DNA from 3 places in the Paenibacillus glucanolyticus genome. Region 1 is predicted to be linked to each of the others. Evidence: riboswitches for the same ligand, from Rfam matches in the RefSeq annotation. Region 1 holds a riboswitch; each other region holds the start of a gene.

Region 1 (4,008 bases):
TTGAGATGCCTTTACGTTCTGAACGATACAATTCAATAGCATGCGTATGCTTTCCGCTTGCTGCGCCCCGGCAGTTAACGCTTGCTGCGTGTAACCCAATAGATCACTTAGTGCCGTATTGGCCTTAAGTAGAGTTCCATCAAGTGAAACAATTGCCATTCCAATTACAGCTTGTTCAAAAGCAAAATCAGGATTTTGGTTGGGATAGGGCAGCACTGCAAGTCTCCTCTCAAATATCTGCAAGGATCGAAGTTACCCATATTATATGTTGGTCCCTATCTTTCATCAATCCTATTCTATTGATCTTTGGCTTTGGCTGCCCGCCATACAGAAAAGGCAAGGCAACAAATCCTCCTTGCCTTTTTCTTAGAGCAACTTACTGCTCAACGCGTGTGAAAGAACAGATTTCGCAGGACCTTTTCAAAGGATAGCTTTAGCTCCTCCGAAATGGGTGCCATCGGCAGACGAAGAGTGTCATTAGAGATGAGCCCTTGCTTGGCGAGCAGCCATTTGAGTGGAGCGGGATTAGATTCTGCGAACAGCTTCTGAATACACGGAATCAGCACTTCAAATTCCAGTTCAGACCTAAAATAGTCCCCTTGGGCAGCTAATTGATACATGTGAATGTAGGCCTCGGTATTCACGTTGGCAGACGCCAGAATCCCGCCGGAAGCGCCATGATACAGCATTTCCTGGAAGTGAATATCATCCCCGCAAAGAACAGGCTTCGAACGATTCTGTGATAATTCCTTCATTAACTCCGTACTTGAGGTGCTATCCTTCATGCCAATCACACCAGGCAGATCCATGATTCTTCTTATGGCATCGACCGGCAGCCGGATACCTGTACGCGAAGGAACTTCATATAAGATAACCGGTATACCGACCTCGGACACTTGACGGAAGTGTTCCATGATCCCTTCTATTGAAGGACGGCTGTAGTAAGGTGTGACTACCAATACGGCATTGGCACCGATAAGCGCTGCCTGTTCCGTCCGTTTCACGCTGGAGACCGTATCGTTCGTTCCTGTACCGATGACCAGCGGCAATTGCCGCTTGCCCAGAATTCTCCGGGTTTCCCCTGTAAGCCGAACAACCTCCTCCCACGTAACCGTTGGCGCCTCGCCGGTCGTACCGTTGATGACCAAACCCTGAATGTCATGGGTTAACAAGTTCTCTACATAACGTTGATACGAAATAAGGTCCAGCTCATAATCCTGTGAAAAGGGTGTAATGACAGGCACATAAATTCCATGCAGCTGCTGCTCATTCAACATGGCCCTTCCTCCATTTCATTGGTTGTGGTTATACTGTATCATGGCAATCAGAATCAGTGTTATCTATAATAATAGATAAATATTATCAATATTATTGATAAGGAGAGCGAGATGGAACTCATCTACCTGCAAACATTCAAGGAAGTGGCGGATCGTCAAAGTTTCACGAAAGCTGCGGAGGAGTTAGGATATGCTCAATCCAGCGTAACCACTCAGATTCAGAAGCTGGAGAAGGAATATGGCGTCAAGCTGTTTGAGCGATACGGCAAAGGTCTGCGGTTGACGAAGTCCGGAGAGGAGCTTCTGAAGTATGCAGTTCATATGCTGGACCTGTTCCAGCAGTCGAAGGAAAAGTTGACCAAACAAGGCGGGGGCACCTTATCGATAGGGACCATCGATTCGTTAGCCGCTTATTTTCTTCCGCCGGTCGTACATCGGCTGAGACATCAATATGAGGATCTTTCCATTCGTTTGCAGCCAGATCGTGAAGACCGCATTGTGAGTAAAGTGAGGGAAGGCGAGTACGATATGGGTCTCATGCTGGAACATAACCCGTCTGATTCATCCTTAACATGGATTCGAATCAGGGAGGAACCTCTATTACTGGTCGCTCACCCGAATCATCCTCTGCATGTTCATCCCGTCATTAAGCTTGAACATCTGGCTGATGTAGAATGGATTATGACCGAGGATAGCTGCAATTATCGTATCATGCTGGAAAAGGTCCTTCGTGCCCGCGGCGTTCCCTTACGTATAGGATTGGAATTAGGCAATCCCGAAGCGATTAAGCGCTATGTCATGTCCGGTTCGGGGATTTCGCTGTTGCCCCGCATGGTAGCCGAAGCGGAAATCAAGCGGGGAGAGCTGGCTGTTCTTCCCTTTATCCATCCGGATATCCGACTGGACATACAGATGGTGATACATCCTAAGAAATGGATCTCGCATGCGCAGAGAGATTTCATCGATATGATGATATCCAAACCCTAGAAAAAGCTCTGTCCGATGATATTGCATTTAAGGGAAAGATTAAGTATGATTTAGCTAACAATGTATAGGTTTATGTGTGACTGGCGTAGCATGGGGGACCATGAGGGAGCACATGGATGACAACGGCCGTACGCCTGGGCAGAGGTAAGGGAAGCTTATTTCCCTTACCTCTTTTATTATTCTAATGACTTCTATCATCTCTGAAACTATGAAAAAAGGGGATATCACAACGATGTTGAAAACGAATAAAATACTGCTGCTAGGATCAGGAGAACTGGGAAAAGAGGTTGTCATCGAGGCACAGAGACTGGGCGTTGAAACCATCGCCGTTGATCGTTATGCCGATGCTCCCGCCATGCATGTCGCCCATCGCAGTTATGTCATTGATATGCTGGATGGGGATAAGCTGCGCGAGATCATAGAGCAGGAGAAGCCGGATTTGATCGTTCCCGAAATTGAAGCGCTGGCAACGTCGGAGCTTGTGAAGCTGGAGGAAGAGGGATACCGCGTTATTCCTACCGCGAGAGCCGCGAAACTGACGATGGATCGGGAAGGCATCCGCCGACTGGCGTCGGAGAAGCTGGGGCTGCCGACTGCGGGTTATCGGTTTGCCGATACGTATGAGGAGTTTGTTCAGGCTGTGCGGGAGATGGGATTTCCGTGTGTCATTAAACCGCTTATGAGCTCTTCCGGAAAAGGCCAGAGTGTCTGCCGCTCAGAAGATGAGATCGCGTCCTGCTGGAATATTGCCATGGAAGGCGGCCGGGTGCAGAACGGGAGAGTGATCATTGAGGAATTTATTACGTTTCAATCCGAGATTACACTTCTGACGGTTCGCTCTGTGAGTGGGACAAACTACTGCGCGCCAATCGGGCATATCCAGGAGAGTGGAGACTACATCGAATCCTGGCAGCCGCATAACATGTCGGAAGAGCAGATTGAGGAAGCCAAAGGTATAGCAAAGGCGATTACGGACGAGCTTGGCGGGTTCGGATTGTTTGGGGTAGAGCTGTTCTTGACCGAGAACAAAGTGTACTTCAGTGAAGTATCTCCAAGGCCGCATGATACCGGCTTGGTTACGCTTGTCACACAAAATCTGTCCGAATTTGCGCTTCATGTACGTGCCATTCTCGGGTATCCGATACCCGAGATCGAATGGATCACGCCTGGAGCCAGCCGGCCGTTGAAAGCACCGAAAGAGCTGGAACATTATACGGTTACCGGTGCTGAGCGGGCACTTGCCGTTCCGAACACTCAGCTGCGCATTTTTGGCAAGCCTGTAACCAAGGTCGGAAGACGCGTCGCGGTTGCGCTGTCCACGGCCAGCCATGTAGAAGAAGCACGTTCACGTGCAAAAAAAGCATGGGAGATGCTTGCTGTAGAAGAAGTTTAATCGCTTAAAGTGTAACCCTTCTTGCTTGTCCCTCTTGATCATGTTCTAAGGTCAACCGGCACTTCCCGGTTGGCCTATTTCTATAGGAAGCAGCCGCGAGCATCCGTTTCGCTATTGCCGTGCCGTGGTGCCGAGACGAGTATATGTAATTTAAAAATTAATAATAAATATGCAGAAATTTACGATCGTTCATGATAAGATACACAGGAATACGATGGTCCACATCCCGATAATCCCATCATTTGGGGCCTTATCACGGGATTCATTTCAACATATAAATAGAACGCTCTACAGGCATAGGAGAAATAACATGAGAGATATGACACAGGGAAGTCCGATCAAGCTGATCGT
Region 2 (4,008 bases), 220 kb from region 1:
CAGGTTCAACCGAAATGACGGAAAGCGTATATAAACGCTTGGCGAGCTCTGCGAATTCCACGCTGTAGATGTCCTTGGCAATAAACAGCTCCTGCTGTGAGGCGTCTTGGGTCGCCGATTGATCAGCAGATAGAGAGTGGTTATTTGTCTCAGAGGCTGCAGAGGCGTTCTGGTCCTCGGCCTTACGGCGGACATCCGGGTTCGGATAGGTGTAGATCATGCCTTTTTTGGAAGCCATGTCGCTTCCAAGAGCTTGATTCGGCAGAAGCTGGCCGAACAGCAGCGGTACTGCGAACAACCCGTAGACGGTCATGTTTTTGACAAAGCCGTTAGGCAGGGGATGCTCGCAATCACACACCTCTCCGGTATCACCCCCAAGAGCGTGCCACAGCATACCGAATGCAATGAATAGAAGCGGGACCGGACAGAGCAGCAGCAGGGTCTGCATGTGTGGAGCCAGGTAATAATGAAGAGACTCTGTAGCATTCAGATGCATGATATAGAAGGCAAGAGCTGCAATGAGCAGCGACCGAAGCACATAATGGCCCCGTATAGCCAAGCTGGAAATCATCGTTTACATCAGCCTCCTCCCCAATTAGCTAACCTCGAAACAGAGCATCAACGGCTATAGAGCCGATAAAGACCAGCGTGATAACCAGCAGGCTTAGACCGATTACGAATTTGGTCTTGAACGTAGCGGACAGCATAAGCAAGCTTTTGAAATCCAGCATCGGGCCGAGAACAAGAAAGGAAACCAGTGGACCGACCGAAAAGCTGTGCGTGAACGCAGACGCGACAAAGGCATCCGAAGTCGAGCAGAGCGACAATATAAACGCAAACCCCATCATGAACAGATATGAGGCGGCAGGACCGTTTCCTAATGCCAACAATTCATCCCTTGGAATGAAGGATTGGATACAGGCGGTCAAGAACGCGCCAAGAACCAGATACTTGGTCATTTCAATTAATTCGTCTCCGGCGTGAACAAACATGCTCCTCCATGTTTTAGGGTGCTCATGCATTTTCCGTCCCCCATTGACGGAGCCCTGTTCGGTAAACTCCTGAAAGGATCGCTTGAGCGGATTATGTTTGGAGAATACATATACGATTAAACCTATCGTCACGGCAACGGCCAATGCTAGTCCCATCCGGCCGATCACCACTTCGGGATGCGAGCGGAAGGCCATGATGGTTGCGGCGAACACGACCGGATTCAGTATGGGGCCGCTGAGGATAAAGGTGACAGCGATGTAGGCAGGCATCCCTTTTAACATCAACCTTCGGACGACCGGTATCATCCCGCATTCACATATGGGAAGCACGATGCCCAGCATGGAAGCAAACAAGACGCCGATGAGCGGATTTTTGGGTATAAGACGGCGCACCCATTGCTCTTTTACAAACATTTGCAGAAGTGACGAGAGCAGCACGCCTAGCAAAACAAAAGGTAGCGCCTCAAGGAAGATGCCAGTAAAAATGGTTTTGACCTGCTGCATGTCAAGGATTTCGACGAGCCTGGAACCAGAACCATTTTGCAGCCATATCGTTAAGACCGGAATCACGAAGACAAGCGGCAGGATGAAGGGCAGCATTTTGAATACAACGGGATGTTTCATCAAGTCCTCCTGAAGCGAAATGTTCTTAGCACATTCTATGCTTGGACAATCGGCAACATACGTGTTTTTAATAATTTAATCAAAAAGATTACGATTTGGAACAGGCGCATCATCCTGGTAGCGTGAAGTCCAAAGTCATGGTATATTAAAAAAAGTTATCTATGTGTTACTGGCGTAACTTGGGTCACCAAGAGGGAGCACATAGGATCATATGCCGTACGCCTGGGCAAGAGGTAAGGAGACAGAGATGTCGCCTTGCCTCTTTATGTTTATTACAATAACAATGGCGAAGGAGCGGATGTGCAATGAGTAAGGAACCTTTGATTTTGGATGGAAAGCTGGTATCCGACGATATCAAGGCCAAGCTGGCCGTGAAGGTGCAGGAGCTTAAGGAGAAAGGGGTAACCCCATGTCTGGCAACGATATTGGTAGGAGAAGATCCGGCTTCGGCAACCTATGTGCGAATGAAGGGAAATGCCTGTGAGCGGCTTGGAATTATATCCAAAAAAGTGGTGCTAGACGAGTCGACAACAACGGAGGAACTGATGGCTGCCATTCAAGAGCTGAATGAGGATCCCAATGTTCACGGCATTCTGCTGCAGCATCCGGTACCCCATCATATCGATGAACGAGCGGCTTTTGATACCATCCGTATTGAAAAAGATGTGGACGGGGTCACCACGCTTGGGTTCTCGCAAAATGCGTTTGGTTTTGCCGAATATCCTTCCTGTACGCCTGCGGCGATACTTGCGATTATGGATTATTACAACCTGCCGATTGAAGGGAAACATGCCGTCATTGTTGGACGCAGTCCGATTCTCGGCAAGCCGGTATCGATGATGCTGCTGAATCGCAATGCTACGGTTACGATCTGTCATTCGAGAACGAAGGATCTCGCCAATATTGTCTCGCAGGCGGATATTGTTGTTGCTGCCGTAGGCAAACCCAATTTTATTCAAGGGAACTGGATCAAGCCGGGGGCCGTTGTATTGGATGCAGGCTATAACAAAGGGAATATCGGTGACTGCGATTATGAAGCTTGCGCGGAGGCTGCTTCCGCGATTACGCCGGTACCTGCCGGCGTGGGTCCTGTTACGATTGCTACGCTGCTGAAGCATACCGTAGAATCGGCTGAGCGAACCGTGCAAGTCTAAGGGGAAAGCCATAGACCATCTGCATGTTAAGTAAAGGGGAACCAAGAATAATCCCCTTCGAATCGCTTTATCCACGCCAAAGTTTGGATCTTAGAGAGGTATGGTCTATAAAATGATAGGCCCTAGGCCTGCAATTTCACGGACGCCCGGAGGTCATGGTATAGTTAGAGAAATGCGAAATCGAAGGGGAGAGCTTCATGCATACACGAATCAAAGCCTGTTGTGCGGCTCCGGTGATCAGTGAATGAAGAACACGATCGCCGATATCGCTCACAAAGCCGGAGTTGCCAAAAGCACGGTCTCCCGTTTCTTAAACGGAGGATCCGTAAGCCATGCGACACGCCGAAAGATTGAGCAGGTCATTCAGGAAACCGGCTATATTCCGAATTCTTTTGCACAGAGCTTAAAAGCGAAAAAAACCAGTATGATCGGCACCATTATGCCGCGTCTGGACTCATTTTCCGCATCGCAGACCGTGGCCGGAATGGACGAAGAACTAAGGGAACACGGATATCAGCTTCTCATCATTAATGCAAGCCAGGATTTATCCCGAGAGATTGAGGCGCTGTATGACCTCGCCAGACAAAAAATATCAGGGATCATTCTATTCGCCACACAGGTGACGGAGACGCATCTTGCCGCGATTAAAGAGATCGGCATTCCCGTTCTTCTGCTCGGACAACAGCACAAGGATGTTCACAGCATGATTTATAACGACTATGCCGCAGGCTATGACATGGGGCGTTATGTACTGTCCAAGGGACATCGTAACATAGCTTATATTGGTGTTACGGAAAAAGACGTTGCGGTTGGGGTCAAACGAAAGGAAGGGTTTCTGAAAGCGGTGAGCGAGCATGTTGGTGTGGAAGTGAATCTCGATCTCTATGAAAGTGGATTTAAAATGTCAGATGGCGTTCAGACCGCGTTGACGATTTTCCAATCTAATCGAACGCTGCCAACGGCGGTGGTCTGCGCCACGGACAACATCGCGCTTGGCGTGATGAAAGCTGCGCATATGAAGGGCATTCAAATTCCCAGCGAACTCTCCGTTACCGGATTTGGCGGATACGATGTAACCGAGGTGATTCACCCCGGATTGACCACGGTTAAATATGGATATTTTCAAGCGGGGCACCTCGCTGCACAGCATATTATCAAGCTGGTCAACGACGAGCCTGCGGATCTCCTGACGGTCATGAATTGCGAGATGATTCATCGGGAAAGCGTTGACAATCTGA
Region 3 (4,008 bases), 2.5 Mb from region 1:
ATCCACACGCTCACAACCACCGTAGTAGCGTTTGCCAGGGTAGCCTTCCGCATATTTATTCGTCAGCACGGTCCCCATTGCTTCCATAACCGCTTCGCTGACAATATTCTCCGAGGCGATCAGCTCAATATTGCTGCGTTGACGCTTCAGTTCCAAATCCATTGCTTCCAGTACAGCCGGGTCATTCTTCCGCAAATGTTCCATCATGTTCATATCCTCCCATAATCCATCGTTATTTTGGTTGCCAAATTAAAACTACAGATATAACAAATAACAAAAAAGCGAGCTTTCATTCGAATCAATCGCACTGCGCCCCATCATCCTTCTGCACGAACCGGTACACCGCACGCTCCCCGCCAATCAGCTTCGGCCGGGTATAGGCAGCCGTAACGCGAGCCTCACCAACATAACGCACGCTTGGCCGGAAAGGTACCGCCACTCGCCGCAAATGCATGCCGATCAGCGTCTCGCCAATATCGACTCCTGCATGAGCTTCAATGGATTCCGCAAGGCAAGGCTCCTTCATGCTGCGGTAGGCCGCCGAAGCCATAGATCCGCCTGCTCCCGGTATGGGAACAGCCGCCACTTCCGTCAAGCGCAGCCGCTCAAGCAGATCGCGCTCCATGACAAGTGCACGGTTCAAATGCTCACAGCATTGATAGGCCACAGCAAAACCGAACTCCGCTTGAACTTCGGCGATGCCTTGGAGAAGCTGCTGCGCAGTCTCAAGTGCGCCGCCTGTACCGATCCGGCGGCCGACCACTTCGCTGGTGCTGGCCCCGATGACCAGAACTTTACCCGGGCCCAAAACAGCCGCTTCGGCCAGTTCGCGGACAACGCCCGCTGTCTGTTCATTCAAGGAAATCTTGGAGATGTCCGTCATGTCACAGTCCTCCCGATGTTTTTTTCACAGAAGCACTTCATTTCCTCATCACGATAAGCCGCGATGAATAACATACTGATCGACACGAACTATCGCAATCCGTTCTTCAGGTAACGCTCCTCGATGGCTTTGATCTTGTTCACTCGGCCGACATGGCGTTCGCCTTGGCTGAAATCCGTTGTCAGCCATGCGCTTACGATCTCTGCTGCAAGTCCGGGACCGACTACGCGTTCACCCAGTGCAATCACATTGCTGTCATTATGTTCGCGCGTCGCTTTTGCCGAGAACACATCATGGGTCAGCGCGCAGCGGATACCGGGCACCTTGTTGGCCGCGATACTCATGCCAATCCCTGTACCGCAGATCAGAATCCCGCGATCCGCTTCACCCGAGACCACCTTCTCGCACACCGGAAGCGCATAATCGGGATAATCCACAGAATCGGAGCAGCCGCAGCCAAGATCCTCCACCTCATGTCCCAGACCCCGAATGACCTCCACGATCTCCTCTTTCAGACGAATGCCGGCATGATCCGTACCCAATGCGATTTTCATCTATGAAAAACCCCCTCGTATGTTCGCTTTTGCGTTTTAGCTTGTTCCATTATAACTCAAATTCCGCGCAAAAGACGAAAAAAGAGCAGTCGGCGCACGTGTTGTGCTCCAAATGCTCTTTGCCCAGGCGACCGGCCGTATATTCCGATGCTCCACCGTGGTTTCATCCACTTCGTCGCCAGTTACACCGGATCCTTTGTTTTTCACCTTCATCTTAAATCAATACGGGGTGAAAGGCAAGCGGCTTTTTAGCCCAATTATACGCTCGCTTCTAAACACAAAAGGGGTCGCCCTATTTATGCCGCTCGGACTCCAGCTTGTCCAACAATCGGAATAACGCCGTCCGAATCTCGGCCGCTGTCGCTTCGTATTCTTCCCGCGAACCGCCGAACGGATCGGAAATATCAAAGCTCGGAATGCGCTGACGCAGCTCAATCAGGCGTTCCCGATCGCTGTCACTTACATCCCTTCCGAGAGATCGGGCCAGTTCCAGCGTTGCATACAGGCTATCCTGCTCCTGCAGATCTTCGAGCACCCTGCGGTCATCCTCAACGAATTCCTTCAGCGTGTGCATCTTGTCTGCCGCATGCGGAAACTGACGAATGGCATACTGCTTATGCGACTGGGTCAACGTAAGAATCAGATCTGCCCACTCTACCAGTTGCGCCGTCAGAGGTTTGGACACCAAGCGGTCCTGGATATCCTGATCCCGAAGTATCGATTCCGCGTGATGGGACACCGGCATTCCATCCACGGCCGATACACCTGCCGAACGAATCTCCAGCGGAGTTCCCCGCTGCTTGGACAGCTTCCGCAGCATCCCTTCAGCCATTGGACTGCGGCAAGTATTTCCCGTGCAAACAAACAGTATATTTTTCACAGTCCCGTTCCTCCTGTTAGTAGGTTCTTTGGGGATATTGTATCAAATATTGCGTTAAATGATAAACATGATGCCGAAGATGACCAAAATGAGTCCTCCGAGCATCTCGCCATACTCCCCCAGCTTATCGCTTACCTGGCGACCCAGCAGCAAGCCGAGAATCGACATCAAGCCGCCCACGATACCGAAAGAGACCACAATCAACCAAACATCATCCACGAACATGCCAAGCGAAACCCCCACCGAGAACGAATCGATGCTGACGCTGAGGGAAAACAGCAGCATGGCCAAAAAGGCGGTTGGATGAATTCGCTGGCCTTCTCCGCCACGCAAGGCATTATAAATCATATGTCCACCCAGCAGGAGCAGCAGCCCACCGGCTGCAAGCCCTGTAACGTGGCCCAATAATATTCCCACATAATGGCCAGCAAATAAACCCAGCAGGGGCATTAGCATATGAAACAGCGCAATCATGAAACTAATGCCCAGCATATAGCCAAGGCGCATGCCGCTTCTCATCCCGACTCCGATTCCAAGCGAAAATGCGTCTAGCCCGAGTGCAACCGCCATCAGCAGAATCGCCGCAAGCTGTCCCGATTGGACAGACGCCTCCAACATGCTCATTCCCCCAAGTCCCATGGTCTTGTACACCATATGCGGACAAGGGTTAAATGATTCCAAAACCGTTTATTCGACTGGGGAATCCCGGCAAAGCCTCCCCTTCCTCTTGCATATTACGAGAAAGGATTGAGAGAATCACTCACAAACTGGTGCCAGGACTTGGAGTTCAATCCACATTGATGATGTGATGTCCCGCGGCCTTCAGCAGCCGGTTCATGACGGCTGCGCCAACGCCCCGATCCGGGCACGCTTCGGCCAGGATGAAGGTCGCGCCTTCGTCATCGAAGTGACGAAGGCCGGCGTACAGCCGGCGGGCCGCTTCCTCCGGCGCGGCCAGGCTGCCGAGCGAGACGGCAACGTCCGTGCGGTAGTGGCCGATGTGCTCGTCGAACGACAGCACACCGGTCACTTCCCCGCGCCGGGCGGCCGCCTCAAGCTCGGCCGCAATGCGTGCCGACACGGCGTCGGCACGCGGGCCCTGCACCACGCACATCGCACCCTTCGGTGCGTAGTGCGTGTACTTCATGCCCGGCGAGCGCGGCGCCGGGCCTTCCGCCTCCCCGGCGGCGCGCTGCAGCGCCGGGTCGAGGCGCACGCTTGCCGCTACGGCGGCAAGCTGCTCGGCCGTGACGCCGCCGGGGCGGAGCACCGTCACGGCGCCATCCTCGCCGACCTGCACAACGGTCGACTCGACGCCCACCCCGGCAGGGCCGCCGTCGAGCACGCCGTCAATGTAACCGGCGAGATCTGCCAGCACATGGCTGGCCAGCGTCGGGCTCGGCCGGCCCGAGCGGTTGGCGCTCGGTGCAGCAAGCGGACGCCCTGCAGCGCTGATCAGGGCAAGCGCAACGCTGTGATCAGGCATCCGCACAGCAACGGTATCCAGACCAGCGGTTACACGCGGTGACACAGCGTCCCGCTTCACGGGTAGTACCAGCGACAAAGGTCCGGGCCAAAAGGAGTCCATCAGCGCCCTTTCCGTTTCGTTCACATGCTGGACCAAACCCTCAAGCTGCGCAAGCTCCGAAATATGGACAATCAACGGATTGTCCGCCGGACGCCCCTTCGCG

The links. Region 1 has a riboswitch for ZMP and ZTP ahead of purT (phosphoribosylglycinamide formyltransferase 2). Riboswitches for the same ligand answer to the same signal wherever they lie in the genome.
Region 2: it holds a riboswitch for ZMP and ZTP, as region 1 does, so the genes downstream of both, WDY75_RS13335 (bifunctional 5,10-methylenetetrahydrofolate dehydrogenase/5,10-methenyltetrahydrofolate cyclohydrolase) here and purT (phosphoribosylglycinamide formyltransferase 2) in region 1, are expected to answer to the same signal.
Region 3: it holds a riboswitch for ZMP and ZTP, as region 1 does, so the genes downstream of both, rpiB (ribose 5-phosphate isomerase B) here and purT (phosphoribosylglycinamide formyltransferase 2) in region 1, are expected to answer to the same signal.

The regions. Positions count from the first base shown of each region.
Region 1 is NZ_CP147845.1:2,983,166-2,987,173, forward strand. Features, by position in the region: gene WDY75_RS14205 (ATP-binding protein) at 1-216, opposite strand, end outside; gene dapA (4-hydroxy-tetrahydrodipicolinate synthase) at 384-1,277, opposite strand; gene WDY75_RS14215 (LysR family transcriptional regulator) at 1,389-2,264, shown strand; ZMP/ZTP riboswitch at 2,331-2,411, shown strand; gene purT (phosphoribosylglycinamide formyltransferase 2) at 2,497-3,657, shown strand; gene WDY75_RS14225 (MATE family efflux transporter) at 3,968-4,008, shown strand, end outside.
Region 2 is NZ_CP147845.1:2,760,726-2,764,733, forward strand. Features, by position in the region: gene WDY75_RS13325 (TIGR03943 family putative permease subunit) at 1-571, opposite strand, end outside; gene WDY75_RS13330 (permease) at 600-1,616, opposite strand; ZMP/ZTP riboswitch at 1,772-1,851, shown strand; gene WDY75_RS13335 (bifunctional 5,10-methylenetetrahydrofolate dehydrogenase/5,10-methenyltetrahydrofolate cyclohydrolase) at 1,922-2,770, shown strand; gene WDY75_RS13340 (LacI family DNA-binding transcriptional regulator) at 3,015-4,008, shown strand, end outside.
Region 3 is NZ_CP147845.1:461,994-466,001, reverse strand. Features, by position in the region: gene glyA (serine hydroxymethyltransferase) at 1-207, opposite strand, end outside; gene WDY75_RS02150 (TIGR01440 family protein) at 299-883, opposite strand; gene rpiB (ribose 5-phosphate isomerase B) at 973-1,437, opposite strand; ZMP/ZTP riboswitch at 1,552-1,633, opposite strand; gene WDY75_RS02140 (low molecular weight protein arginine phosphatase) at 1,730-2,317, opposite strand; gene WDY75_RS02135 (manganese efflux pump MntP family protein) at 2,372-2,935, opposite strand; gene WDY75_RS02130 (L-threonylcarbamoyladenylate synthase) at 3,105-4,008, opposite strand, start outside.